DNA from 4 places in the Pradoshia sp. Z3_51 genome. Region 2 is predicted to be linked to each of the others. Evidence: a T-box and tRNA genes for the amino acid it is inferred to sense, from the RefSeq annotation. Region 2 holds a T-box; the other regions hold tRNA genes.
The links. The T-box of region 2 lies ahead of argS (arginine--tRNA ligase). A T-box ahead of a tRNA ligase gene usually reads a tRNA of that ligase, here a tRNA-Arg.
Positions count from the first base shown of each region.

Region 1: it encodes a tRNA-Arg, which carries the amino acid that the T-box ahead of argS (arginine--tRNA ligase) is inferred to sense. The anticodon was not compared.
Region 3: it encodes a tRNA-Arg, which carries the amino acid that the T-box ahead of argS (arginine--tRNA ligase) is inferred to sense. The anticodon was not compared.
Region 4: it encodes a tRNA-Arg, which carries the amino acid that the T-box ahead of argS (arginine--tRNA ligase) is inferred to sense. The anticodon was not compared.

Region 1 covers NZ_JBZAJC010000004.1:405,237-412,717, forward strand. Annotated here, with positions in the region: gene whiA (DNA-binding protein WhiA) at 1-330, shown strand, start outside; gene AC4BHA_RS11245 (HPr family phosphocarrier protein) at 380-652, shown strand; gene AC4BHA_RS11250 (immune inhibitor A domain-containing protein) at 703-3,099, opposite strand; gene AC4BHA_RS11255 (amino acid permease) at 3,269-4,693, opposite strand; gene clpP (ATP-dependent Clp endopeptidase proteolytic subunit ClpP) at 5,040-5,642, opposite strand; tRNA gene AC4BHA_RS11265 (tRNA-Arg) at 5,939-6,010, shown strand; gene AC4BHA_RS11270 (alpha/beta hydrolase family protein) at 6,433-7,233, shown strand.
Region 2 covers NZ_JBZAJC010000006.1:118,763-126,243, reverse strand. Annotated here, with positions in the region: gene argS (arginine--tRNA ligase) at 1-1,651, opposite strand, end outside; T-box leader at 1,704-1,914, opposite strand; gene argR (arginine repressor) at 2,057-2,512, shown strand; gene arcA (arginine deiminase) at 2,744-3,976, shown strand; gene argF (ornithine carbamoyltransferase) at 4,025-5,035, shown strand; gene arcD (arginine-ornithine antiporter) at 5,106-6,521, shown strand; gene arcC (carbamate kinase) at 6,566-7,481, shown strand, end outside.
Region 3 covers NZ_JBZAJC010000001.1:305,015-312,495, reverse strand. Annotated here, with positions in the region: gene fbp (fructose-1,6-bisphosphatase) at 1-1,218, shown strand, start outside; gene AC4BHA_RS01405 (hypothetical protein) at 1,292-1,498, opposite strand; gene AC4BHA_RS01400 (copper resistance CopC family protein) at 1,856-2,434, shown strand; gene AC4BHA_RS01395 (copper resistance D family protein) at 2,438-3,526, shown strand; gene AC4BHA_RS01390 (hypothetical protein) at 4,066-4,557, opposite strand; gene AC4BHA_RS01385 (hypothetical protein) at 4,564-4,980, opposite strand; gene AC4BHA_RS01380 (DUF6944 family repetitive protein) at 5,203-5,802, opposite strand; tRNA gene AC4BHA_RS01375 (tRNA-Arg) at 6,177-6,250, opposite strand; gene AC4BHA_RS01370 (STAS domain-containing protein) at 6,397-6,885, opposite strand.
Region 4 covers NZ_JBZAJC010000003.1:256,659-264,139, reverse strand. Annotated here, with positions in the region: gene sdhB (succinate dehydrogenase iron-sulfur subunit) at 1-574, shown strand, start outside; gene AC4BHA_RS08450 (acyl-CoA thioesterase) at 881-1,351, shown strand; gene AC4BHA_RS08445 (helix-turn-helix domain-containing protein) at 1,471-1,695, shown strand; gene racE (glutamate racemase) at 1,977-2,798, shown strand; gene AC4BHA_RS08435 (GerMN domain-containing protein) at 2,962-4,053, shown strand; gene rph (ribonuclease PH) at 4,198-4,935, shown strand; gene AC4BHA_RS08425 (XTP/dITP diphosphatase) at 4,982-5,587, shown strand; gene AC4BHA_RS08420 (metallophosphoesterase family protein) at 5,584-6,096, shown strand; tRNA gene AC4BHA_RS08415 (tRNA-Arg) at 6,277-6,350, shown strand; gene AC4BHA_RS08410 (NAD(P)/FAD-dependent oxidoreductase) at 6,550-7,481, opposite strand, start outside.

The DNA of each region.
Region 1 (7,481 bases), on a different contig from region 2:
TTGAAATTTGAGGATATTCGTATTGTAAGAGACATGCGAAATTCTGTAAATCGACTTGTAAATTGTGAAACTGCAAACTTGAATAAAACAATCAGCGCTTCATTGCGCCAGGTTGAAAATATACGGTATATTGAAAATACAGTTGGTCTGGATATATTGCCTGATAAACTACGTGAAATTGCAAGACTGCGTGTCGAATACCAAGATGTAACCCTAAAAGAACTTGGGGAAATGGTTTCAAGCGATAAAATAAGCAAGTCGGGTATTAATCATCGTCTACGTAAAATAGATGAAATTGCCGAAAAGCTGCGAGCCGGTGAATCTAAATAAGTATTCCAAGCATTATGATATAAATAATATTTAATGGAGGGGAATCGCTGTGATTGAAAAAGAAGTCACTGTACAGCTTAAAACAGGCTTGCAGGCACGCCCGGCTGCTCTATTTGTTCAGGAGGCAAGTCGTTTTTCATCTGATATATTTATTATAGATGGAGAAAAGAAGGTCAATGTAAAAAGTATTATGGGATTAATGAGTATGGCGATTGGTACAGGTAAGACAGTGACCCTTGCAGCAGATGGTCAGGATGAAGAAGAGGCTATAGAGGTTTTAGAAGCATTTATGACAAAGAGTAGTAATACGAAGAATCATTAGGATACAAATAGAAAAGAGGTGGCTATCTATAAGCCGCCTCTTTTCCTGCTTTATTTACTAATAAGAATTTTTCCGACAGTACGGTCTTTGCTTTGACCCGTTAACTTGATTTTTACGCCAAACTCAGGGATATTCCGCCCTGCGTCAGGTTTGCCAGGATTTAAATAATTTTTGCTATCATCAAACACAGAAAATGGTTTCGTGTCAAAATCTGACAATGTTAAACCATTTACACTCTTATAATCCAAATACATTTTATCTGTTTTATCTAATCTAAATGCAGCATCATGAATTTGATAACGAGTTGCAGCTAAGGATTTGTCACTCCATTTTAATGTTCCTTGGTCAGCATCGACTACCCCTAGGAAGCCTTCACCTGGGTGACTGCCTGTCCAGTTATCTGAATAGCTGTCATCCACATACCAAACTACTAATCCACCATCATATTTCATTAGGCTGGCTCCGCGTTTGATATGAGCAAGTCCTAAATCGACCCCCTGATGATTTCGCCATTCTGCCAAATAGTATTGATCGCTTGTATAGAAGCCTTCATTCTTGGTGAAGCCATCTAATGTAAAGGCAGAGGTTGAAGTATCTGCATTATCTTTTACGAGTTCCTGTCCATCAGCAGTAATTGTAATGTCATCTACATAAAAACCTGGTTCAATAGCTGCTATATCAGTCCAGTAATTAAAGCGTAATTCAATTTTCTTGCCGGCATAGGCATTTAAATCAAATATACCATCTACCCATCCGTTGGAGTTTCCTGTTATACCATTACCCGGATTTTGTTCATATGGATTAGTAGAAGTGGTTATATTCCCTGCTACGCCTGTCCAGTTTGTTTGTCCTTCTTCACGCACTTGAACAGATGCATAGTCCCAATCCTGCTCTATTTGGTACCATGTCTTGAAAGATAACTGGGCTGTCGACTTATTTGTTAGATCAAGAGAAGTAACCAAAGAGTTATTTAGGTTATTACCTTTTCCGCTATGATATTCATACTTCCCGCTATAAGGAGTATTTACTGTGGTCTTCTTTTGTGGCAAATTCACTTTAAGCGCATCCAGGTTTCTTCCCTTTGTATTGGCTTGATCGAGAAGGAATTCAGATCCCCGTCTAGTCAGATCATCCAAATCGACCTCTTCATAATTAAGCCAGTTTCCACCGAGGCTCTCCTGAAGATATTCTTTGGCATATGGGCTGAATCCAGTTGGTTCTCCTCCTGGAACTTTACCTGCCCAGCTGCCGCTTGCCATGATTGACCAATAGCCGATGGCTTCACCAGATCCTGAGTATTGCGTATCATATTCATCCGGTAGACCCAAATCATGACCATATTCATGGGCAAATACTCCGGCAGCTCCATCAATTGGTTCGATTGTGTAATCGTAAGCAGCCATTTGTCCATTCCAGTAAGGTATGTCTGTTTCCGTATTAGCAATTGGGAATATCCCGTCGAATATCCCGTCCAAATTCGAACGATGGGACCAGATTGCATCTCCACCCAGTGTGCCGCCACCTGCTTCTTCACCTACAGCAGAGTGGACAATCATTAAGTGATCGATTAATCCATCTGGCTCGCGTTTATTGCCGTCCCCATCATAATCGTAGCGATCTTCCTGATCATACTCAGCAAAATCTACATTTGGATCGTTTGCTGCAGCTTCAAGTGCTTCCTCTACAAGGCTACGTGCATCCTTGTCATTTCCATCAGGTGTGGGAATATTTCCACCATACTCAGCAGCAGGTTTTTCAGCCATATACCAACCAGCTACTTCACCATCTACGGTATAGCTACCGCCAGATTGCTGTTCATAATATTGCTTCATAGAAATTAGCTTTTCGCCGTTAGGACCTGTATATCCCTTTTTACCAAAAATCATTTGTTGGTAATGATCCTTAGTATAATCTTGATAGTACATGTCTGTATCCTCTGGTCTGACATTGTCACCATTGTAATCAGGGAACTCAATCATCAGAACCAAAACTTTATCTTTTACTACAGACCCTTTATATTTCTCTTCTTTTACTGGTTGAACAACACCATTACTAGGTTTGGAACCTTTGCCAGTTTTTTTACCTTTTTTCTTTTTGTTCCACTTCTTTTGCAACTCTTTTATTTGCTTATCGAATTTTTTTGATGAGTCCTTTTTAGCGTTTTCTTCTTTTTTCTTTAGGTACTTTTTCAACTGTGCCTGTGCTTCTTTATCTGTTGCATTTTTCTTGATAACACCTTCCTTTTTAAGCATTTTAATTAATCGTTCCTCGTTGGCAATGCTTAAATCAAAAGAGCTTCCTGTATAGGTAACTGAATGATTATGACTGGTCTCGGTTGCAGCATGATTACTTATTGTCGAAACTTGGTGAGCAGAAGTGGCTGGTGCAAAGGCACTGAATGTTAAAGCAGCAGCGAAGGCCGATGCCAAAATAGATTTTCCTCGCAAATGGTTTCCTCCTCTTAATTTTAATTAACATCTATAAATATTCTAACTATTCTGTTAAAAAACCTCTTTAATAGTAGAAAATGGTAGATTAGGAGTAGTTGAGGAAAAAGAAGTGGGTAATTAGACATAAAAAAACCACCCTTTTTGAAAGAGTGGTTTCGTCTTATGATTATCTATCTTCTGTCAAACTTCTAGAAATTTCTTTTGGTTTCTTGTTTTTCATCAGGATTGGATAGAGAACAAGACCGAGGACAAATAAACCTATACCGAGCGAGAAGGTTTTTAAGTCGGCTGTTCCGGTTTTAATTACCCATAGGGTGTATACAAGAGCCACTATCGCTATTATGCCATCTATCAATCGTGATCGCTTCATCCCTGTGTATGTTTCACCGGTAATAATCAGTTTTACCTGATAAAGAACACTAACGAAATACGGGATTAAGTAAGCTAATGTAGCAACGACCATTGCGAATTCATAAGCTTCCATTATCGTTCCGGAAACAGTAGCGAATAAAAAGAATTGCGTTAAAAGGTTTGTGATAGTCAAAGAATTGACTGGACTTCCTTTTTTATTCGTTTTTCCGAAGAATGCCGGGAACAAGTTGGATTTAGCAGCTTGATATGGTACCTCGGAGCTAACGACAATCCAACCGACTGTGGATCCGAATAATGAAATTAAGGCAAGGAATCCTAAAATATAAGCACCGCTAGATCCGATTGCAGCTTGCAGAGCATCAACCAAAGGTTTATGTGACTGTTGCAATGCCTCTTGGGATAAAGCGCCCATTGTTAATAGTGTTATACCAATATAGATCGCAATGGCAATAATCAGTCCGGTGATTGTCGCTTTTTTCACATCAGTCTGAGACTTTGCCCTATTAGATAGCATCACAGCAGCTTCTACCCCAATGAAGGCCCATAGCGTGGCAATAGCTGCGTTATTTACTTGTCCACCCAATGAATGGGAAACCCCAGATGCATCGATGAATTCTTTACCGTTCATTATATTAGTAGAATCAAATATGAAAATGGTTGCGACGATAAAAAGGGCGAACCCAATTACTTTAGTGATGGTTGCCAGCAAATTGATTTTTCCAGCGCTGTTAAAGCTTTTGCAGAGAATAAAGTGAATGCCCCACAGCATAACTGTACATACCATAAAGTTTAAGAATTTCCCTAATTCCAGATCAAAATTGCCGCTTGAAAAAAGGATGTACTGGCTTTGCATAATTGGGAAGAAGGTAGATAAGTACCCGGCAAACGAGATAATGACTGATGCCGTTGCAGCCCAGTTAGCAGCCCAGTAACCCCAAGCAATACTATAACCAGCGATTTTCCCTTTCCTTGGTGAACTGAACATGGCTTGAGCATAGCTTTGCGGTCCCGTTTTTAATTCCGGCTTTCTGATAGCCAAATTTCCAAATACAAGAGCAACCATTAATACTCCAGCTCCTGTTAAGATCCAGGCCATTGATGCTCCAAACGGACTAGAAACACCAGCTAGGTTTGCCGGAAGCATAAATATTCCTCCACCAACCATGTTGCCGACAACAAACATGGTTAATATCCAAAATCCCCATTTTTTATTATTCATGATGAAAGACCCCTTCTGTTTTCAAAAATATGCGAAAAATATAATAAGATAAATTATTGCTAGTGGTACAAATCGTTATAATTCTATACCCGAATTATAATTTGATCATTCCGGTGGCTTATTGGTTGAGATTGTTAAGTATGAAATTCAACACAATAAACTCTCTTCAGAATGACTAATTATTAAATTGTGCTTTCATATTAACATCAAACTTTAATTTGGTAAAGTGATAAACAATTAGAGAACTAAAATATTGTGAGGTAGGGGAGTAGAGGGGGATATCTACATTATTTTTTTGATAAAACAAAAGAGCTGCCGAATATCTCGACAGCTCTTAATCAGTTTATTATTTTTTATTTTCTTCTACTACATTGCGGGTGATAATTTTATCAACTAATCCGTACTCTACCGCACGTTCAGCTGTCATGAAGTTATCACGTTCTGTATCGCGAGCAATTGTTTCATAAGATTGACCAGTACGTTCAGCCAAAATTTTGTTTAAGCGCTCACGCATAAAGAGAATGCGTTTAGCAGCGATTTCAATCTCAGTCGCTTGTCCTTGAGCTCCGCCAAGTGGTTGGTGAATCATCACTTCACTGTTTGGTAACACAAAACGCTTTCCTTTTTCGCCGGCAGCAAGAAGGAATGCACCCATTGAAGCAGCCATACCGATACAGATCGTAGAAACCTTTGGTTTAATATATTGCATTGTATCGTAGATTGCCATACCAGCTGTGATGCTTCCGCCTGGGCTATTGATGTAAAGATATATATCTTTCTCTGGGTTTTCAGTTTCAAGGAACAATAATTGGGCAACGATAGAGTTGGCAACATTGTCATCAATTGCACTTCCAAGCATGATAATCCGGTCTTTTAATAAACGGGAATAAATATCGTATGCGCGTTCCCCGCGATTTGTTTGTTCAATAACTGTAGGAATTAAATTCATTTATTTTCTCCTCCTTATATGTAAAAAAATAATACATTTGGCTTTGACTTTATCATACACTTTATGGTCAATAAAGGTCAAACAAAAGACGCTTACATTACTATATGTTTTTTATTAAGGACTGATGTCTAGTTTATCTGATTGGTCTGCGCTTAATTTGCAGCTGATTCTATGTATGGAAACAAAATAATCCCTGATATCCATCTTACCCAACATAAAGGCTTATAAACCTAAGGAATAGTTCTTGCAAAAAGACTTTCTCTTCCTTATAATATAATTTTGTAGGCTAACATTTTGCCCTCGTAGTTTAATGGATAGAACATAAGATTCCGGTTCTTACGATGGGGGTTCGATTCCCTCCGAGGGCGTATAATATTTTTTGGGAAATTTAACATTTTATGCTTTTATTGCCTCTGCGCTGTTTTATTGCGTAGAGGTGTTTTTATTTTCTGGGCATATACCATGCATATAACCATGGCTAACCTTTTGTGATGATTGTAAAGAGACACATTACTAAATAAGGAGATTGATTCTGAATGTCCCATGCAGGATATTAAAGAATTTCTATAAAACGCTAAAAGGCTAAAGTAACACTAGGGTTTGACTTATTATCATTATATCTGAGTTGAATAGGAATACTTTTTATGGTTCAGCTTTCCTCTTTTTAAAAGAGGTATTAATATCTTAAAAAGCATACCCCAGTTTATTATTAACTATTTAGATATTGTTTTATAAATATTCCTTATAATATAATTAATTGGATAGAAATGATACACCTGGAGGATAGTTGATGATACAAGGGAAGTTGGTTTCTAATAATTCAAAAAAGTTAATTATTATTTTCCAAAGTGCTGGTAGGATCTCAAAAGAAATGTTTGATAAGATATTAAAAAATCAAATTGATGAAAAAGAGATCATTGAAGCACACAGTAAATATAACTGGTATAAACTTAGCGAAAGAACGTATGCTGATTACCTCTATATTGAAGATTATTTTTCAAAAAGCTACGGTTGGTATATGTTCGATTCCGGTAGAAGTATTATTGAAGAGTTCAACAAACAATTAGAGGACTTTATTACTTCCAAAGGTTACACCTCAGTTACATCTTTCGGAAGTAGTAAGGGTGGGACTGGGGCATTGTTGTATGGATTAATAAACCCAAAAATTGACCATGTATATTCGATAGTACCACAAGTACATACCGTTGATTATATTGATTTACATTTAGCGCAATACAAATCACTTTTCTTTCCAGATAGTAATAAAGAAATTGAAACGTATTTCAATGAAATATTTTTTAATGAATCTCTCTATATAGAAGAAAATTATTTAAATACGACTATCTATCTATATACCGGAGTCGGAGATGAACAATATCTGGAAGCTTTAAGTTTGAATCAATTTTTATCGAAAAAGGTGAAAAATAACAACATCATTATTAATACAAGTTTAAAAAGACACAACGCAATCGTGATGGATAATGTACCATTTATTCGTTCAGGATTAAAGTTAATTGCCAATAATGAGCCTATGGCAGGCCCTAGATTATCCAATGTTAGAGATAATATATTGTTACTTAAAGATAAATAAGTTAATAACGTAAAACGGTAGAGCCAACATTAGTCTTCAGTATTTCCATATGCAATTCATCTAAAAGAACTTAATCTTATGTAGTTGTTTTTTCAGAGATTAAGAAAAATACATTAGTAGAAATGAAGTTATAATTCAAATTTATGCCTTAATGTCAATTCAATATTTTGTAAATATATCCTCCTTTTTCTTGCTCTGCTCCTTCCTATTTACTACTATTAATGTAAGCGATTTATTATAAGGGGGCA
Region 2 (7,481 bases):
GCATGCCTTCTTCAAGAACGATGGTAATTGATTTTATTAAAGCCAAGCGATTTTGCAATTCACTGTCATTCTCTAATATGCGTATATGTCCATAATAGCGATTAAATGATTGAGCCAAGTCAATCAAGTATTTAGCAATAACGGATGGCTCCATTTTTTTGAAAGACCGCTCAATCACGGATGGAAATGCCAGCAAATGCTTTACAATATCAAAGCTATATTCATCACTCAAGCCTGCTGATGCACTAGCAGGAGTAAAGGCCTTTCTAAGAATAGAATGGGCACGAGCATTTGTATATTGTAAATAGGGACCAGTTTCACCTTCAAATTTTAGGATGTCTTCGAGCGAGAATTCAATATTATTCATACGGTCATTTTTCAAATCGTTGAATATAACAGCTCCTACGCCTACTTGTCTTGCAACCTCATCTTTGTTATTTAAATCAGGATTTTTATTCTCAATATTCTTACGAGCAAGCTCGATTGATTCGGCCAGCACTTCCTCGAGGAGGACCACTCTTCCTTTACGAGTCGACATTTTTTTGCCGTCTTTCATAATCATTCCGAATGGTACATGTGAAATGTCGTCAGCCCAGTCAAATCCAAGTTTCTTTAAAACAGCTTTAAGCTGTTTAAAATGTAAGGATTGTTCATTTCCGACTACATATACAGCCTTGGCAAAGTCGTAGGTACGGTAACGGTATAAAGCAGCTGATAAATCCCGTGTTACATAAAGAGTCGCACCATCGGATTTTTTGATTAAACAAGGTGTTAATCCCTCTTCCTCTAATTTGACTACCATGGCACCCTGATCTTCTACAAGCAGGCCGCTATTCTCAATTATTTCTATAACCTCTGCCATCTTATCATTATAAAAAGCTTCCCCATTAAAAGAGTCGAATTGAATGCCAAGCAGCTCATATATTTTCTCGAATTCCTTCAGGGATTCTTCTTTGAACCATTTCCATAATTTCGTGGCTTCTTCGTCCCCATCTTCCAGCTTTTTGAACCAGTCACGTCCCTGTTGCTCTAGCTCAAGTTCTGTTTCGGCTTTTTCATGAAAGATAATATATAACTTTAAAAGTTCGCTGATGGGACTCTTTTTAACTTTTTCTTCATTTCCCCAAGCTTTATAGGCTACAATTAATTTTCCGAATTGAGTGCCCCAATCACCAATGTGATTAATTTTAACAGGGGTATAACCGCATTTTTTAATAATATTGGCTATAGAGGCTCCGATTACTGTGGAGCGAAGGTGCCCCATCGAAAAGGGCTTGGCGATATTGGGTGAAGACATATCAATTGCGATATTTTCACCATGTCCAAGAGAAAGTGTGCCGTACTGATGTTGATCAGTTAATATCGTATTCATTACTCTTTCACTGATAGACTTTTTATCGAGGAAAAAGTTAACATACGGTCCAATAGCTTTTACATCCTCATAACGTTCATCCTTTAGTTGGTCAGCTAATGTTACTGCAATTTTCTGCGGAGATTGCTTCCACAGTTTTGCGAGAGTGAAACAGGGAAATGCCAAATCTCCATGCTCTTTGTTCTTTGGGGTTTCGACCAAAGACAAGCATGTTTCAAGATTTAAGTCACCTTTTAGTACTTCATTCATATGAGAAGCTACATCTAGTTTTATATCCATATCCTCAGCCTCCAGTAAAATATAATAAAAAAAGCCCGCCTCTTAAAAATCTTTAAGAGACGGGCTGTAAACCCGCGGTACCACTCTGCTTGTTCTAATGAACCACCTTAACTTTATAACGGAAAAGTCCGGCCCAAACTACTAAAGTTGTTCGAATGAGCATTTCAGAAGGGCGTTCCTTAAAACCATTAATACCAGGCTCTCACCATTCCCGGCTCGCTATAATTTGTATTTTAAGTACTATTCTTCATCATAAATATTATCTTTATTATTTTATATACAAATAGTATAGAAATTCCGAATAGAAAGTCAATACAAAATATTCTTTTGTATGAATATATTGCTCATCTATGCACAAATGAGTATAAATAGAATTATAGAACTTAGTAAAAGGAGTATTTTATTATGAATAAGGAAAAAAGACTCGCTATTATTAAGCAGGTAATTCAGAATAATGAAATTAAAACTCAGGAACAGCTGGTCGAAGAATTATCTAAGCAAGGGTTGCATATTACACAAGCCACCATTTCTCGAGATATCCGGGAATTAAGCCTGGTAAAATATCCATCTAAGACCGGAGGGACGAAGTATGGATTTATCGGAGATCATAAGTACAATGACACAATGAAACTACGTAAAAAAATGCAAGACGCATTATTAAATATTGAAAGAATAGAATATTTTATTATCCTAAAAGTATTACCTGGCCATGCCCACTCATTTGGGGCAATTTTAGATGAACTTGAGTGGGAAGAGAAGGCGGCAACTATATGTGGGAATGATACCTGTATGATTATTTGCCGTACAATCCATCAAGCAGAGGCCCTGGAAGAAAGGTTAAGAACAGTTGCAAATTTATAAGAAATATTTTTTTATATTTCAAGTATGATATGCAAAAAAATATACATAGTTATGCGAAATAATAGGAAATTAAAAACAATTAATTGAATATTCATACATAAACTTTTCTATTTAAAGAGATTTATGTGAGGATTTACACATTTTTTGTGTGTAAAAAATCACAAATCTCTTTTTTTCGTTCCTTTACACTAAAAATGTAAGAAAAATAAGGTGTGCAGGAGGAAAGGCAATATGACAAATCCAATTCATGTTACTTCTGAAATCGGCACTTTAAAAACTGTAATGTTAAAGCGTCCCGGAAAAGAAGTAGAAAATCTTACTCCGGAATATCTGGAGAGACTATTGTTTGATGATATTCCTTATTTGCCGATTATTCAGGAAGAGCACGATTATTTTGCTAATACACTAAGAGATCAAGGAATAGAAGTTTTATACCTTGAGAAGCTTGCTGCAGAATCTCTTACAAATCCTGAAGTGAAAGAGGAATTTGTTAGCCGCATGCTTGAAGAAAGCAATGCAAAGGTACAGGGTACATTTGAAAATCTTAAAGAGTATTTATTATCATTTTCAAATGAAGACATGGTTGACAAAATTATGTCCGGTATCCGCAAAAATGAACTGGAGATCAGCAAAAAAACACATTTGTATGAATTGATGGAAGACCATTATCCATTCTATACAGATCCAATGCCAAACCTGTATTTTACGCGGGACCCGGCAGCAGCTATCGGAAACGGTTTAACAATTAATAACATGCGCGAACCTGCAAGACGCAGAGAGTCCATGTTCATGGAATATATTATCAAGCATCATCCACGTTTTGCTGGTAAAGATGTTCCTGTATGGCTTGACCGTACTTATCATAACCCAATTGAGGGGGGAGATGAACTGGTATTAAGCCCAGAAGTAGTCGCAATCGGTGTTTCAGCAAGAACATCTGCTAAAGCAATCGAAAAATTCGCGCTTAGCATCTTGAATAAACAAAATCAATTCAAGAAAGTAATAGCTATTGAAATACCTAGCTGCCGTGCATTCATGCACCTGGATACTGTATTTACAATGGTAGACTACAATAAATTTACAATGCATCCGATGATTCAGGGACCTGGCGGTAAAATGAATATTTACATCCTTGAAAAAGGCGCTGATGAATTTAATGTAAATATCACACACCGTACTGACATTAAAGAGACTTTAAAAGAAGTGCTTAACTTGCCTGAACTTGAAATCATCCTTTGTGGTGACGGAGATGAAATCGCAGCTCCACGTGAACAGTGGAATGATGGTTCCAATACACTGGCGATTGCACCTGGTGTAGTTGTTACATATGACCGTAACTATATCTCAAACGAGTGCTTACGCAAACATGGTGTAAAAGTTATTGAAATCAAAAGCTCTGAATTGTCTCGTGGCCGTGGGGGCCCACGCTGCATGAGCATGCCTCTAGTACGTGAAGACATTTAATAAAAGATTTAGTTGATTAAAAGGTTATCGTTGGAGGGAGTATATAAAATGATTAAAACAAGACCAGACCTTAAAGGTAGAAGTTTCTTGGCTGAGAAAGATTTCACTGAAGAAGAATTCTTACACATGATTGATTTTGCTGCTGAGTTAAAGGAAAAGAAAAAACAAGGCATTCCTCACCGTTATATGGAAGGTAAAAATATTGCCTTATTATTTGAAAAACCATCAACTCGTACACGTTGTGCTTTTACGGTAGCTTGTACTGATTTAGGCGCTCATCCTGAGTATCTTGGAAAAGATGATATCCAACTTGGAAAAAAAGAATCTATTGAAGATACTGCTAAAGTTTTAGGCCGTATGTTTGATGGTATCGAATTCCGTGGCTTTGAACATGCAAAAGTGGAATCTTTGGCTGAGCACTCCGGAGTTCCTGTATGGAATGGTCTTACAGATTTATGGCATCCAACTCAAACTTTAGCGGACTTCTTAACAGTGAAAGAAAATGTAGGCCACTTAAAAGGCGTTAAATTCGTATACGTTGGGGATGGCCGTAACAACGTAGCAAACAGCTTACTTGTCGGCGGTGCAAAAGTTGGTATGGATGTACGTATCTGTTCACCGGAATCTTTATTCCCAGAAGCATCTATTGTTGAACTTGCTAAGGAATTAGCAAAAGAGTCCCAAGGCCGTGTAACAATCACATCTAATGTTGAAGAGGCAGTATCCGGCGCTGATGTTATCTACACAGATGTTTGGGTATCAATGGGAGAAGAAGACAAGTTCGCAGAACGTATCGCTTTATTAGCTCCATATCAAGTGAATATGGATATGATCAAAATGACTGGAAATGACAACGTGATCTTCTTACACTGCTTACCGGCATTCCATGACTTAGAAACTTCTTATGGTCGTGCGATTCATGAAGAGCACGGATTAGCTGAAATGGAAGTTACAGATGAAGTCTTCCGCAGCAAGCATTCCAAAGTATTTGATCAAGCTGAAAACAGAATGCATACAATCAAATCTGTAATGGCATTGACATTAGGAAATATTGAATAAGTAGATGAGCAGGGAATTGGTTCTACACAATTCCCTGCTACCATTATCAAATTAACGAGGTGAAGAAAAAATGGCAGAAGATAAAAAGATTGGCTTATTTGCCTTAATTGCCATTGTTATAGGTTCTATGATTGGAGGAGGAGCATTTAACCTTGCTTCAGATATGGCTGGTGCAGCTTCTCCCGGTGCAATTATTTTAGGATGGACAATTACTGGTATAGGGATGGTCGCGCTAGCGTTATCTTTCCAAAACTTGAATGATAAAAGACCGGATCTTGATGGTGGAGTTTACAGCTATGCTTCAGCTGGATTTGGTAAATTTATGGGATTCAACAGTGCTTGGGGTTACTGGCTGTCTGCATGGTTAGGTAACGTAGCATACGCTACACTTTTGTTCTCTTCCATTGGTTACTTTATCCCTATGTTTGAAGGTGGACAAAACATAGCTGCAATCATTGGTGCCAGCGTATTGCTATGGGCTGTGCATGCTTTAGTTTTACGAGGAGTTCACTCAGCAACACTTGTAAATACAATAACAACAATTGCAAAATTAGTTCCTATTTTCCTATTTATCATTATTGGTATTTTTGCTTTTAATGCGGATATTTTCTTAGACGACTTCTGGGGAACTGGTGCTGGCTTCAAATTTAGTGATGTTATGTCCCAAACAAAGAGCACTATGCTTGTAACACTTTGGGTGTTCATTGGGGTTGAAGGAGCGGTTGTTTTATCCAGCCGTGCGAAAGACAAAAAGGATGTTGGTAAAGCGACTGTCATTGGTTTGATTAGTACGTTAATCATTTACGTATTAATTAATATTATGTCTATCGGTGCAATGAATCGTGCAGAAGTAGCCGGTTTGGCTAATCCGTCTATGGCATATGTGTTTGAAGAAATGGTAGGTCCATGGGGAGCAACATTCATCAATCTTGGATTAATAGTCTCTGTCCTAGGTGCTTGGTTGGGATGGACATTGCTGGCATCCGAGATTCCTTACTTAGCAGGTAAGGATAAATTATTCCCTAAATGGTTTGCAAAAGTTAATAAAAATGGGGCTCCGTCTAATTCTTTATGGATTACAAATGGTCTGATTCAAGTGTTCCTATTGACATTCCTTGTATCTGAGCAAGCTTATAACTTTGCATTTTCATTGGCATCTTCAGCTATTTTAATTCCGTATGCATTTACAGCATTCTATCAATTGAAATATTCCTTACAAGATACTGCCGCAGATCGCGTGAAAAACATTATTGTTGGTATTGTGGCAAGTGTATATGGTGTTTGGATGGTTTATGCAGCCGGTATTGGATACTTACTATTAACTATGCTTTTATATGCACCAGGTATCCTGATTTACAGAGCTGTACAGAAAGAAGCGAATATTAAACAAGTATTTACGAAAACAGAATTGGCTATTGCAGCAGCGTTTGTTGTATTTGCCGGTATGGCGATTGTTGGATTGATCAATGGAACTATTTCCATTTAATGAGTTCTAAATACAGACTGATTTTTGGAGGTATTGAATCAACTATGGAAAGAAAAAAAGTAGTGATAGCTTTAGGCGGTAATGCCATTCAATCCGGAGATGCCAGTGCAAAGGCTCAACAGCTGGCACTAGAAAAGACAGCTGAACAGCTTGCAACGCTTGTTGAAAATGGAATGGATATTATCATTTCGCATGGTAATGGTCCACAAGTAGGAAATATCCTTCTTCAGCAAAAAGCGGCTGATTCAGAGAAAAATCCAGCAATGCCACTTGATACTTGCGGAGCGATGTCACAAGGTATGATTGGATACTGGTTGGAAAATGCCATGGACAAAGCCCTAAGCAAAAGAGGAATTCATAAAGATGTAGTGGGCATTGTAACAAGGGTCGTAGTTGATGAAAACGATGGCGCCTTCAAGAATCCTACAAAACCGATTGGTCCTTTTTATACAGAAGAGGAAGCGATGAAATTGATCCAGGAGACTGGTGCTTCCTTTAAGGAAGATGCAGGCAGAGGTTGGAGAAGAGTCGTTCCTTCACCGAAACCGGTCAGCATCCTGGAGCATAAGAGCATTAATAGTCTTGTGGAAAGTGGAAAAATTGTTATTTCTACAGGAGGCGGCGGTATCCCAGTTATGCAATCTGACGACGAGTTGATTGGTGTTGAGGCAGTAATCGACAAGGATTTTGCTTCTGAGAAGTTAGCAGAATTAGTGGATGCAGACTCATTAATTATTTTGACTGCTGTAGACAATATCTACATAAACTACAATCAGCCTAATCAGCAAAAACTGGAATCTATTTCAACCAATGAAATAAAGGCATTGGCTGAAGAAGGTCACTTTGCACCGGGCAGTATGCTTCCTAAAGTAGAAGCTGCTATTCAATTTGCAGAATCAAGACCTGGCCGTACTACTATTATTACATCTCTCGAAAAAGCATTAGATGCATTGAAAGGAA
Region 3 (7,481 bases), on a different contig from region 2:
GTTTGTCTTGCTAATATTATTCGTATTTGTGCAAGGTATGACAATCTCGATATTATTGAAGATGTGTATGGAATCAATTTGAGGCCTTTGTTAACTCTGGCTGAGAAATACTATGATGACAATCCGGCTTTCAGACCAAAGGTACATTCAGATCAGAAACTATCTAGTCATGAAAAATTACAAATAACGAAAATTCATCAAGCAATTGCGATGATTCAATTCAAACTCGAAATGCCTATAATAAAGAGACGTCCGTGCTTTAATATGTCAGATAGGCTTTTATTAGAGAAAATTGATTATGATAAAAATGAAATAACGATTTATGGGGAGACTTACCCTCTTGAAAACACTTGCTTTGCCACGGTTAATCCCGAACAGCCTGAACAGTTATTAGAGGAAGAACAGCAGGTTATGGAAAAGTTATTATTCTCAGTTCAGAATTCAGAAAAGCTCGCGAGACATATGAATTTCCTTATGAAGAAAGGAAGCCTTTATTTAAAATATAACGGGAACCTATTAATACATGGGTGTATTCCTTTAGATGAAGAAGGAAATATGGAGAAGATGACCGTCGATAATAACACCTATTCAGGTCGTGAGTTACTTGATGTTTTTGAGCAATATTTACGTTATTCTTTTGCACATCCTGAAGAGTCGGGTGATCTTGCGACGGATATGGTCTGGTATTTATGGACGGGAGAATATTCGTCACTCTTTGGAAAAAGAGAAATGACAACTTTTGAGAGGTACTTTATTAAGGACAAGTCAACCCATAAAGAAAGAAAGAATCCATACTATCATTTACGCGAGAATGAAGAAATTTGTCGCAAAATACTAGCTGATTTTGATCTGGATCCTGACACAGGTCATATCATAAATGGCCATACACCAGTTAAAGAAATAGAGGGAGAAAATCCAGTTAAGGCAAATGGAAAAATGATCGTAATTGATGGAGGTTTCTCCAAAGCATACCAATCAACTACAGGCATAGCAGGATATACATTGCTATATAATTCTTACGGTATGCAATTGGTCGCCCATAAGCATTTTAATTCAAAGGAAGATGTCTTACTTAACGGGACAGATGTTTTATCAATAAAAAGATTGGTAGATAAAGAATTAAAACGGAAAAAGGTTAGAGAAACCAATATTGGAGAGAAAATAATTCAGGAAATTTCAATATTAAATAGTTTAAGGGAATATCGCTATATGGATTGATAGCAGCTTGTACTTAAAAAACAGGAACAGTGTTCCTGTTTTTTTTGTTTCAGCAAAATCAATATGGTTAACTTTATACTTCATGTATCGGTCTTCCAAATGTGTTTATACCTATATTCTTTAATTGCTTTTCTAAATGTTCTGGCTTCACTTTCCTCTCTTGGCAGTAAGTTGGATAGTAATAAGGTGAGGCGACAGGTGCGTCTAAATTCAGCCACACTGAACAATAGATATTGTGAACATCTCTTACGGGTAAAAACTCTCCGCTTTCCAATTCCACATCATCATCTACACCATATTTGAATCTGCAGCAGGAACATATTTCATATGAACCCTCTTTAACTGTTTGGAATCATAATAAGCGGGTATATACAGACCTTTATGACCGCATACGGGGCAAATATATTTCATAGTTTATAATCTCCTTGTTCATTGTGTGAATTCTCAATAAAGGTAAATGACTTCTTTGTTTTCTTTATTTCCTATATTATAGTGAGGGGTTCCTTAAATTATCAAACCTATTGTAATCTATAATTTACAAATAAGTCTGAATACGCTTATCTTATTATTTGGGATACATGTAAACTTTGCAATAATTAGAATTGATTTCAAGAAATTACGAACAGGGGGAAATGTTTTGAAGAAAATTATACTAATCATCGCAGTACTGTTAATGGTTTCTTTTGTACCTGATGCTTTTGCGCATTCTCATTTAGAGAGTTCTACACCTAGTGACGGAGAAGTTATTTCAGAAGAGTTACGTGAAATAACATTAATATTTAGTGGGAAAATTGAACAAGGCAGTACTTTTAAACTATTGGATTCCAAGGAACAAGCTGTTTCAGTTGAAAATATTACGATCACGGACACTGAAATTACAGGAACAATTCCTGTTAGTTTGATAAATGGAAATTATGTTGTTGATTGGAATATTATTAGTGCAGATGGCCATCAAATGGAAGGGGAGTTTTCATTCGAGGTGAAAATTGCTGAGACTGAATCTCCACTAGCTAATAACGATGAGGAAGAACAAGTGAGTAAAAATGTAGAAAATCATGAAGGAAATCAAGATGGTTTAAATGAACAGGATTCGAATGAAAATGTTGCTAATGATCAAACAGAAAATGATATATCATCCAATCTCGTTCCTATTATTATCGGTGTTTTAATAGTCACTATTATAATCACCTTTATTGCATTAAGGAGAAAAAAATAAACAATGTCCTCTGTAATTTTTAGCGAAGTTGCCCTATATCTTTGTCTTTCCATATTAATGGGCAGTTTTATTCTATCCATTGTTCCAAACCATCATCGGCCTAGCATATCTGTAGGAAAGAAATATATGATCTTAGCTGCCATTGGTGTTGGATTATTTTCTTTTTCACCCGTACTCATTCGAATCTTGAACTTACAGCAAAGAGTAGACTGGCAGGGGAGAATACAAACGGTATTATTAACGTTCGAAATTGGCAAGGCATGGATTTTTACAACTATTGTGATGTTAATTTTACTCTTGTTTATTGCTAAATTTCACCAAAGAGAAGATTCTAAATACTCTTGGATTGGATGTATTTTAACCATTCTTTTGATTATGGGCCTTGCTTGGTCCAGTCATGCAAGTACATCGGAACAGATCATCGGTTTTTTAACTCATTTTGTGCATGTTACTGCTGTAACGGTCTGGGTTGGTATTCTATTTGTTATAAGTTGGTTCTCAAAAAATCAAGAGAATTGGCTGCAGTTTTTGCGATGGTTTACCCCAATTGCAATTAGTTGTGTCCTAGTGACAGCTGCTTCAGGAATAGTCCTTATGACATTTGTTATAGATCTATCGCAATATCCAAATTCTTGGATGGTTGATTATGGACAATTTTTATTGATAAAACATATTCTTATTATGGTGCTGCTTGCCTACGCTTTCGTTAATGGCATACTCATTCGACGGAGGTTAAGGGAGGACGAAACCTTTAATCCAGTTCCCTGGGTGAAAGCCGAAAGTATAGTAGCACTACTGATTTTTTCGGCAACTGCTGCAATGAGCCATCAATCACCGCCAAGTGCAGGTACATTGGAACATGAAGGATTATCTTTTCTATTCGAACTCTTTTATCAAGGTCAGTATTATTCAGGAATGGATGTTCAGATGAGTGTAAATTCAATCAGTATCTTACTTATTACTATTGCTTTTCTATTTTTAGCCTTGCTATTTTATGCGTTTATTAAAAAAGCTTCATCAATGATCACATTAGTGCTTAGTATCTTCTTTGTCCTTTCAAGCTATTTGGCTTTGATCATGAGTGTTAGTTAAAAGGGAATTATTATAAATTTTTCCGTAGGTTTTAAGTTAGCGATTATAAAATGAGTTTATTTTTAACAAAATGGGTGCCATTCATGAATGGATTGGCCTTTTTCTATATAAGGAATATATGTCGATGTACGGGCTACGCTGAAATTGAAAAAGCGATTAAATCGGTGATTAAACGTGAAGCAATAGAGTAACGAATAACTACAAAGTATTCATAGGGTGTGGTCATCAAGCAAAAAAGATTTAATCGCTTTGCCAACTATATTTTATATTCGTTCTTACGAAACGAAAGTCAGCAGAAGCATAATGAATAGGAACGTCCTAGGCATTTATAGGACGTTTTTATTAATGAGAAATATAAAAATTATTTATGGATATATGCATACAGACTATTAATTGCAATTTACTCACAACTATGCTCAAAAACATGTGGAGCTTATTGTATGGTACTATCTGAAATTATAAAGATAAGTATATAGCTGATTCGATTGTGAGGATATAGGATATATCCCATTGAGATAAAGAAACGTGTGGAAATACATTTAATTATATCTAGCATATAAAAAATTTTGTATATGACTAACTTCATTTTTTAATGAATTGACTAACGAAAATAAAGCATTCACATCATTTTGCAATAGGGTAATCTGGTTCTCGATTTTTTTAAATTGTTTGTTTTGTTCTTCCCTATATGTTTGCTCATTCTTTTCATTTAATTCTGATTGTTTTATATCCAGAAAAGTACCGCCAATAGATACTAAATCACCAATTGTTATAGTACTTGCTCCAATTAATGCAAGGATAAAACCTAAGTTGGATTCATTGGCCTGGTCAGGGGGGGGAGAAGAATCTGCCGTATTTTCTAATTGCTCTTCTTCTTCAATTTCCTCAACTTCGCTTGCCTCAAAGCTGATGCCGAGAACTGTAAGAAGGTTACCTATTGTGACAATCATTTGGCCAAATAAATCAACCTTATCTCCAAATTCAACAGGCAAAGATTCGATAAATTGATTTTCTGAGTCCTTTTTAATCAACTCTAATCACCTACTTGATTGTAGCCTGATTTTCTCCATAACTTTTAATGTAGTTTGATTTAAATCCTCTTGAATTCTTTTTAATGATGAAAAATCTTTCTCAAGTTCTATTTCATTTAATTCAAATAAATGATTCATACTATCAGTGTTAAATACGTTGTTTAGGCAATTTAGAATCCCTTGGAAGGATGATACTAGTTGAGTATGTTCAATGACTAAAAATGAGGGAGGAATTGTATTTTCTAAACAAAGAACGCTAGTCTGTGCAACATTTGCTGCATTTTTTAAATCTATATAGTATTGTTCTGGGTTTATGATTAAACCATTATCAGCAAACTGTGGATAGATTTTATTTGATATATAGACTAAGTTACCGCCGGCTAATTGAAGAGCATGCCCATATTGTTTTATAGTGTTTGCCATATCTTTTCCCCTTTGATCTATAAAGTAAGTTAAAACAATATATGCCCAAAGATTAAAGAAGTTCCAAGAGTATATAATCTGGATGCCATTGTGATTACAGATGTCTTTTTTCAAATGATTAATATATGAATTGTAATATTCCACTAAATAAAAAAGGAGTTCCAATAAATCGTCAACATGACTTTTTGGAACGCCTCTATTTATAAAGAAATGCAATTTTATCTATTTATAGTATACAACTGAATTAACGGTTTGAAATTTGGAAAGATCCGACTCACTTATTGTTTGAGCGATTGCTTGGATGATAGCACCAATAGCTTGTATCCAGCTGCCTATGGAATTGAATTGCTGTCTCTTAAGACTGGTTGATGGTAAAAATCCCGCTATTACTAACATATTAATCCCAATGGTTTGTAACAAACCTCCGAATGCATTATATAGATTAGCAAGTTTAGTGATTCTTTCCAATGAATACATAAAAGACAAAACCGTGCCCAATGCTTGTCCTTCATTTCCTATATTGAATACGGTTTGTTGTGCATTTGAATCACTAAATGGAAGGATATAACCGGCCACTTCTGCAGACAAGCCGCCCGCCTGAATTATATTACCAACTTTATTTAGTGTCAGGACGCTCTCAGTGTCAACCAGGACTGTCGTAGCCGCAAGCTGAAGATTGTAACCAATTAAATTGATATCAGATGAGGCCTTATTATCGAGTGATATAGGTGGTGTATTCCCAATAGCAGTTACAATTCTGCCAAACGCGCCTACCCACATTGCACCTGTTGTAATCTGTGTTTTGGTTTCTATTTGAATCACCAACTTAATTTGTGGTTTTAGTCATACACCATCGTATTCAAATATGTAAATTTATGTTCTGCTAAATTAAATAACGAAAAATTCATGCAGCATGGTCCTATTTCCAGAATTTCTTCAAGAAGGATGTAAATAAAAGTGATGAATATGAACTTTGTTTTTTATAATAGCGAGAAATTTGAAGGAAATGTACCTACTTATATATGTAAGCATAAAAGTAATAAGTTGGGGGGCTGCCCGACCAACCGACATTGGGACACCACTAGAAATATTTCAAAATGTATAATCTCATCTATTGTTTTCGGCAGATTATCGGCAAACGTTAGACAGCTACTTTACACACAAAAAAAAGCCTTGATAAATCAAGGCTTTTCGTACGTCCCAGAGAGGATTCGAACCTCCGACCTACAGTTTAGGAAACTGTTGCTCTATCCTGCTGAGCTACTGGGACTTATGTAAGATACTTTATAATTATAATAATTTTATTACTAAAGGTCAACTTTATTAACCAATTAATATTCTAAATTAATAAATATGGTTTTGTTTATTACGGAAAATGTTATAGGGTGTTAAATTCCATATCACTGAAATCTCGATCTATTTCAGTGATTCCTTTACCATAATAAGACCCTTTTCTTTCATTAAACATTCCAGTGCTGTTTTAAAGGTTGAGAATGCATGTAGTGAATTGGTAAAAGGTAATTGGGAAGAGACTAAGTCTTTTACAAATTCTGGTGATAATCCTACAACAAGGACTTGTATTCCCATCACTTTTAAGGAGGATATTAAGTTTCCTATATTCTCACCCATCAGTTCTAAATTATCACAATCTTTTAGAACGAAACCGGAAAAATCAAGTACAATGGAATCGATTTCTGAGTTGTTTACATAATTTAATATGATTTGAATAACCTGATCAAAGTAGGCTACTGAAACATCAAAAGTTAAAGGAACAAGTAAGGTGTCGGGTATGATGGAAGCAATCATCGGGACTGTAACTTTACGGTCCTTAGCTTCCAACTCCCTGACTTTCTCGGTTAAATCATTTATTTGCTTAAGAAGTAATTCTTTTTCGTTAGTCTCCATCTTCAACCTCGCTTATATAAAATATATACATTGACTTCAGGTATATTATTGTTTAATTCGGTAGTAACACAAGTAAATCCTTTATTTTTAAAAAAACTTCGAAATTAAACCGACTGATAAGAATACTATATATAAGTGTGGATTGTTTAGACCTAGAGTTTACATCTACACAGTATAAAAATATTTTTAGAGTACTGCTAAAGATTCTGTAGAGTTATATATTTGCATTTACGTATACAAAAAACTATAAACCCAATAATAATTTTGAAATGGATATTTTTATAGGATTATCTAAATTATAAACAAATAAAGGTTTATTGCCTTTTTATTAGGATTGTTTAGTACTCAAAGGATGTTATTTTAATAAAATATGTGAAAGTTTTTTGAACTTTTAGATGAGGTTTATTATATTCATAAGTGGTTTCATTTTATATTATCATTAGTTTTATGTTATAGTTTTTTCTAACTATATTATTCAAGGAGGCTTACTTGATAGAAGGTGAAAGGCTTAGAATGATAATCCAATGCAACAGACTCCTTTTAAAGATGTTTTTCAATAGAGAAGGATCTTCCGCTTAACTCTTCTTGAATCGTGT
Region 4 (7,481 bases), on a different contig from region 2:
CTGTCTGGAAGAAGTTTGCGGTGCCTGTTCCATGGTCATTAATGGAAAGCCACGTCAATCCTGTACGGCATTAGTGGATCAATATGAACAGCCAATCGTGCTGGAACCAATGCGTACTTTCCCGGTTATCCGTGACCTTCAGGTAGACCGTAGCAGAATGTTCGATTCACTTAAAAAAGTTAAAGCCTGGATTCCTATCGATGGTACGTACGATTTAGGTCCGGGACCTCGTATGGCTGAGAAAAAACGCCAGTGGGCATATGAATTATCTAAATGTATGACTTGCGGCGTTTGCCTGGAGGCTTGCCCGAATGTAAATGATAAGTCCAACTTTATCGGACCTGCTCCTGTGTCACAGGTTCGTCTATTTAACGCTCATCCAACAGGTGAAATGCAAAAAGCAGAACGTCTGAATGCGTTAATGGGTGACGGAGGAATTCAGGATTGCGGTAACTCCCAAAACTGTGTTCAAGTTTGTCCGAAAGGTATTCCTTTGACAACCTCGATTGCTGCATTAAATCGGGACACGAATGTCCAAGCTTTCAAAAATTTCTTTGGAAGTGACAAAATCTAAGTCTTTTCATTTTGATAGCCTTAGATGGATGTAAATAAATGTAATATAGCAAGTGAAAAGGCCGTCTGTAATAGTCAGACGGCCTTTTCCGTTTAGCGATTGTGTTATGTTTGTAGAAATATAAATAAATAGGTTAGTACTACATTTGTGATCATACAATAAAGTTTTATTTTTATTCACTTGTAATCTAAGCAAAGGACATGGTCCAAAAAACATGCTATCCACCAGTAAAATAATTACAATTTCGTCGATTTTTCTGTATAATGAATGAATAGTCATTCATATTTATGGAGAGGTGTGTTCCCAATGGGTAAAATTGCATATATTAAAGACATGGAAGAGTGGAAAGAAGAATTTACTTTTTCTTATTCTATTAAAGTTAGATTTTCAGAGACAGATATGTTTGGGCATTTAAACAATACAGTGCCTTTTACGTATTTTGAACAGGCACGGATTGAATATTTTAAAAGTCTTGGCATGATGCAGGATTGGGTGGATACCAAACATGAAACGATTCCTGTAGTAGCTGATCTTCAATGTGATTTTCTCCACCAGGTTTTTTTCGATGAGAAACTCAATATTAAAGTTAAGGCAAATAAAATAGGCAATTCATCGGTTGATATCCATTATCTTGGTCTACGAGAGGATGGGGTTCCCTGCTTCACCGGTCGAGGAACAGTTGTCCAAATTTCCAGATTAAGCGGTAAGCCGGTAGCTTGGACAGAAGAGATGAAGGAATTGTTTAATGACGGATTGAAGAAGCAACCTCAATCATAAAAACACGTTCATTCTTATCTAAATATAGTCACTCCTTATAGACCAGTCACATACACTATCGTGACTAAATATATACCCAATCCTAAGGTTATGGCTGGTAGCAAGGAGGGTTACAATAGTTGAAGGAGAACGATTTCACTCATAAACCTTTACTCACAAAAAGAGAAAGAGAAGTATTTGAGTTATTGGTACAGGACAAAACAACAAAAGATATCGCTAAGGACCTCTTTATTAGTGAGAAAACTGTGAGAAATCACATATCTAATGCGATGCAAAAATTGGGCGTAAAGGGCCGTTCCCAAGCGGTCGTAGAACTACTTCGAATGGGTGAATTAGAATTATAAGATCATTCAATGATCTTTTTAGAAGCTCGCCTAGCAATTGATCTATTTATCATTGTTCTTGACAATTCCTTTATGAGTCCATAAATTAGGAAGAGTAGCGAATATCAAATCACTATACACGTCATTGTAAAATGTAAAGTATGTGGTTTGAATCACTACTCTATTTTTATGCCCAAGTGATGGATTGGAAAAGAAATAAACTAATGATAAAGTGATATACAGTCCGGTTTAAATAATAGAGCAAAATGCTGCAAGCAAAAGATAGATAGAGGCGATCTGATTTGGATAGAGAAAACCCAATAGGACTTATCGATTCGGGAGTTGGCGGATTAACGGTTTTTAAAGAATTTATCAGGCAGCTTCCAAATGAAAATTTAATATATCTTGGTGATACAGCCAGATGTCCATATGGGCCCAGACCAATGGAAGAAGTTCGAAAGTTTACATGGGAAATGGCTCATTTCCTTTTGAAGAAGAATATTAAAATGTTAATTATAGCTTGTAATACCGCGACGGCTGCCGTACTTGAGGAAATGAGGGCAAGCCTGCCAATTCCGGTTTTGGGTGTTATTCAGCCGGGAGCTAGGGCAGCGATTGATGTATCAAAATCAAGAAACATCGGTATTATTGGTACGGAAGGAACAGTGCGCAGTAAAGCATATAATAAGGCGTTATTAAGCATTCATCCAAAGGTACACATTGAAAGTTTGGCATGCCCAAAATTTGTCCCTCTGGTAGAAAGCGGGGAATGGAACAGTGCAATTGCTAAAAAAATTGTTGCTGAAACATTAAAGCCTTTGAAAAATAGGAGCATGGATACATTGATTTTGGGATGTACACATTACCCATTGCTAACAGAACCTATATCAAATTATATGGGATCCTATGTGACGGTTATATCATCAGGGGAAGAAACGGCCAGAGAGGCAAGTGTACTATTGGAGCATGCTGGCATGCTAAATAAGGAAACCCCTCAGCCAACCTACAATTTCTATACTACCGGCTCCAGAAGAATGTTTAAATCTATTGCTTACGCCTGGCTTGGTGAAGCAGTTGAAACGGTTGAACATGCTACGCTTAATCAGTTGGTAGATGGAGACTAGTAAAGCAACTTATAAAAACCCTTGCACAATTTTAAGTATGAAAATACTTCGCTAAAATTGTGCAAGGGTTTTTTTAATCCATAATTTTTTTCTGCCTATAAAGGTATAAAATGAGCCAAGCCCCGTATATATGTAGTACAAACAGTCTTAGGAGGAATGGTGTATGCCTTTACGAACAAAATCAACATTGGTTGCTTCGGTACTTATATCATCTGTTTTAGTGTCAGGCTGCGGCTTGTTCGATTTACCAAAAAAAGAAGAAATTGATCCGCCACAGGATGTTACTTATTTGAAGGAGCAGGCAGAGGGTGAAGAAGAAGTTGTCAATCAGGAGGGTGTTAACACCAACGAAGAGGCAGGAAAGAATGAAGAGGCATTAAAGGTTCAAACGGAATTATACTTAATGGATGCAAATGGATATATTGTGCCACAAACCATTCCATTGCCAAATACAGAAAGTGTAGCTAAGCAGGCGGTGGAATATTTAGTGACGAACGGCCCGGTATCACAAATGCTTCCGAATGGATTCAAAGCTGTTTTGCCGTCAGATACTGCTGTTAAAAGTGTAGACATTAAGGATGGAGTAGCCACCGTAGATTTTTCTAAAGAGTTTAAGGAATATAAAAAAGAGGATGAAACGAAAATTCTGGAGTCAGTGACTTGGACTTTAACGCAATTTGATAAAGTGGAGAAAGTAAAATTGCAAATCGAAGGGCAAGCATTAAAGGAGATGCCCGTTAATAAAATAGCAATACAAAACGGAACATCAAGATTAATGGGAATTAATAACGATCATACAGACACGACCGATATTATGAATACACGTCCTGTTACGGTTTATTATATGTCCGGTGAAACAGATAACTATTATTATGTACCAGTGACAAAAAGAATCAGTAATCAGGAAAATGACCATGTAGAAGCCGTAGTCAGCAGCCTGATTAAAGGTCCGGGTTATTCCTCTCCGCTTGTTACGGAGTTCAGACCTGATGTTGCATTAGTCGAGGAACCTAAAATAGAGGATGGCGTGGTTACACTTAATTTTAATGAATCTATTTATTCAAGCTTTGATGGGGAGGAGAAAATAGTATCCGGCCATTTATTAAATGAACTGGTGCTTTCTCTTACTGAGCAAAAAGATATAAAGAAAGTGGCGATTCAGGTAAATGGAGAGGGTGAGCTTCTGAAGGAAGATGGCAAGAAGCTATCGGAACCGGTAACACGACCTGAAACCGTCAATACAGGTAAATACTAATAGTGAAAAAGATGGGCAAGTTCCGTTTAGGAGCTTGCCTGTTTTTAATTTGGACATAAATGGCAATATTGTTTGGACAGGGTGCTTTTTTATTGATTTAGGGTATGCTAAACTAAGCATGATGTATACATTTAGGAGGTACCTATGAGATTTGATGGTCGAAAGAAGAATGAATTAAGACCCGTACATATAGAAACAAATTATATTAAACACCCGGAAGGCTCGGTGTTAATCAGTATCGGTGATACAAAGGTGATTTGTACAGCCAGTGTAGATGACCGTGTTCCGCCATTTATGCGCGGAGAAGGAAAAGGATGGATTACGGCAGAGTATTCAATGCTGCCTCGTGCAACAGAGCAAAGGACGATGCGCGAATCAACTAAAGGGAAAGTTACTGGACGTACGATGGAGATCCAGCGTTTGATTGGGCGCGCTTTACGTGCGGTAGTCGATTTGGAAGCGCTTGGAGAAAAAACAATCTGGATTGATTGTGATGTGATTCAGGCAGATGGAGGAACAAGAACAGCTTCGATTACAGGTGCATTCGTTGCAATGGCGATTGCGCTCGATAAGCTTCAGGAGGCAGGGAAAATTAGCTCTTATCCGATTAAAAACTATTTAGCTGCCACATCAGTCGGGATGATTGAGGAGCTTGGAGTGGTTCTTGATTTGAATTATCATGAAGACTCTAAGGCTTTAGTGGATATGAATGTCATTATGACAGGCGCAGAGGAATTTGTGGAGCTTCAGGGAACCGGAGAAGAAGCGACTTTCTCCAGACATCAATTGAATGAATTACTTGACCTTGCAAGTGAAGGTTTACAGCAATTATTTACTGTACAGCAAGAGTCATTGGGAGATATAGCAGCTAAAATTCAGTAAAGCGTACCAATTTATACGATTTTTCTCTTGGGAGGAGAAGTTGAATATGAATACCGTTTTAATTGCAACCAAAAATAAAGGTAAAGCAAAAGAATTTGAAGCATTATTTTCCCCAAAAGGGATTAAGGTTATTACCCTATTAGATATTGAGAATGCGATTGATGTTGAAGAGACAGGAAGCACATTTGAAGAAAATGCTCTTTTGAAGGCTAACACTATTTCCGAGCTTATGAATATGCCTGTTTTGTCTGATGATTCTGGCTTGGTCATTGATGCATTGGATGGACGTCCGGGTATTTTTTCGGCAAGGTATGCAGGTCCAGGAAAAGATGATAGAGCTAATTATGAAAAGGTTCTTAATGAGCTAGAGGGTGTACCTAAAGAAAAACGAACTGCCCGTTTTTATTGTGCAATAGCACTTGTCGGTCCGAAGATGGACCCTATTACAGTTTCCGGAACATGTGAGGGAATCATTGCTGACGCGCCGGATGGCGAGAATGGCTTCGGATATGATCCTATTTTCTTTGTGCCGGAAAAACAAACAACGATGGCGAACCTTGAAGCAGGGGAGAAAAACAGAATCAGCCATCGAGCGAATGCTTTAAAAGAATTAGAGAAAGTACTAAATGAAAAAGTAGTGGAATTCCTATGAAATGTTTAATTGTCAGTGATAGCCATGGCTTACTGGAAGAATTGGACGTTTTGCATGAAAGACATAAAGAAGAGGTCGATCTGTTTATACATTGCGGGGATTCAGAATTATCTCGTGATGATCAAGTAATTCAGTATTATCAAACTGTACGAGGTAATTGTGATTTCGGAGAGGACTTTCCGGAGGATTTAATTGCACATCTTGAAGACTGGTCAATACTTGTTACACATGGGCATTTATACAATATCAAATCTACGTTGATGAATATTAGCTTGAAAGGGAGAGAGGTTGGTGCGAATGTTATCTGTTTTGGCCACTCTCATATAGCAGGTGCAGAAAAAATTGATAACTGCCTGTATATTAATCCCGGCAGTATACGTCTACCGAGAGGAAGTCAGTATAAAACCTATGTGATTCTCGAAAAACAAGGTCAGAATGCAATCGTTGATTTTTACACAATGTCTGGGGAAAAATTACCAGGCTGGCAATTGAAAACAACACTTTCCTAAATCAAAAAAAAGTTGTATAGTAAGTGAAGGGAATATACAGATCAGGATTTGTGAGTTCCCTTCCCTTCCCTTCACTTTTAAAAAGATAAAAAACTTTTTCAAAAAAGTTATTGACTTATAAATAAAGTGATTATATAATAATAAATGTCGTTAAGGACAACGTAAAAAAATTAAAAACATGTCCCAGTAGCTCAGCTGGATAGAGCAACGGCCTTCTAAGCCGTCGGTCGGGAGTTCGAATCTCTCCTGGGACGCTAGTAAAAAAAACCTCTTATTTTCATAAGAGGTTTTTTGTTTCTAAATCTAATAAGTATGAAGCTAGAATGATTAAATCTATGGTATAGACAAATTCTCATCCAAGTCCGTTAATTAAAGAAAGAGGCAAAACCTTTTAAAGTTGGTTTTGCCTTTTTTTACATTTAATATTGAAATTATACAAATAACCTATTTGGATTACCTTTCCCTCCGTTTCTGACTATATAAGTTAAAGGCTGGATGAGAACCTTTTGTGATGATATCCGTGATGATTTTAGACAAGACAGTGCTATAGACAAGTCCGTTATCTCCATAGGCAAATTGAAAATGGCAGTGTGGAAATTCGTCATATTGACCGATAAGAGGAAGTCCATCGTGTGTCCCGCCATAGAAGGCTCCAAGATAAAATTCGGGTTCAGCTTTTATATCGGGAAAGAGCTTATTAAATTCTTCAATAAGCTTCGTCTTTTTATGATTAATTTTTGAATCACGATCCTCAGGATAGATTGTGTTTTCGTCAAGTCCTCCAATGATAATCCGATTATCTGCAGTTGTGCGCATATAGATATATGGGCGTGCTGTTTCCCAAATTAATGTTTGCTTATACCATTCAGATTGCTGAAGATTTTCAACCGGTTTGGTGATAACAGCATATGAACTTGTCAGAAGACAATCCTTATCTTTTTTAAATTCGAGCCCTTCATATCCAGCAGCAATGATGACTTTTCTTGCTGTGATGGAATGATTACGGTCTGTAAAAAATGTAGCATACTCCTTATTGAATTTTTTACCGGTTATTTTTGTATCCTCAAATATTTGTACACCCTTTTGATGGGCTGCTTGAATCAGGCCATGATTATATTTAAATGGATTGATTTCCCCATCATTATGGATATACAAGGCTGATTGCTTAGAAAATGGGTAACGCTCTTTAATTTGGCTTTCGTTAAGCAGATCGACAGGGAAGTGGTGCTTGATCAAATAATCGTATTCCCTTTGTAACTTCGTCTCTCCTTGGGGATCACTGGCATAATAGAGGCTATCCCTTCGTGTAAACTCGGAATCTAAATTTAGTTTTTTCGATGTTTCTTCAATTTCAGAAATGGCTTGCTCGCATAATTTTGTATGGT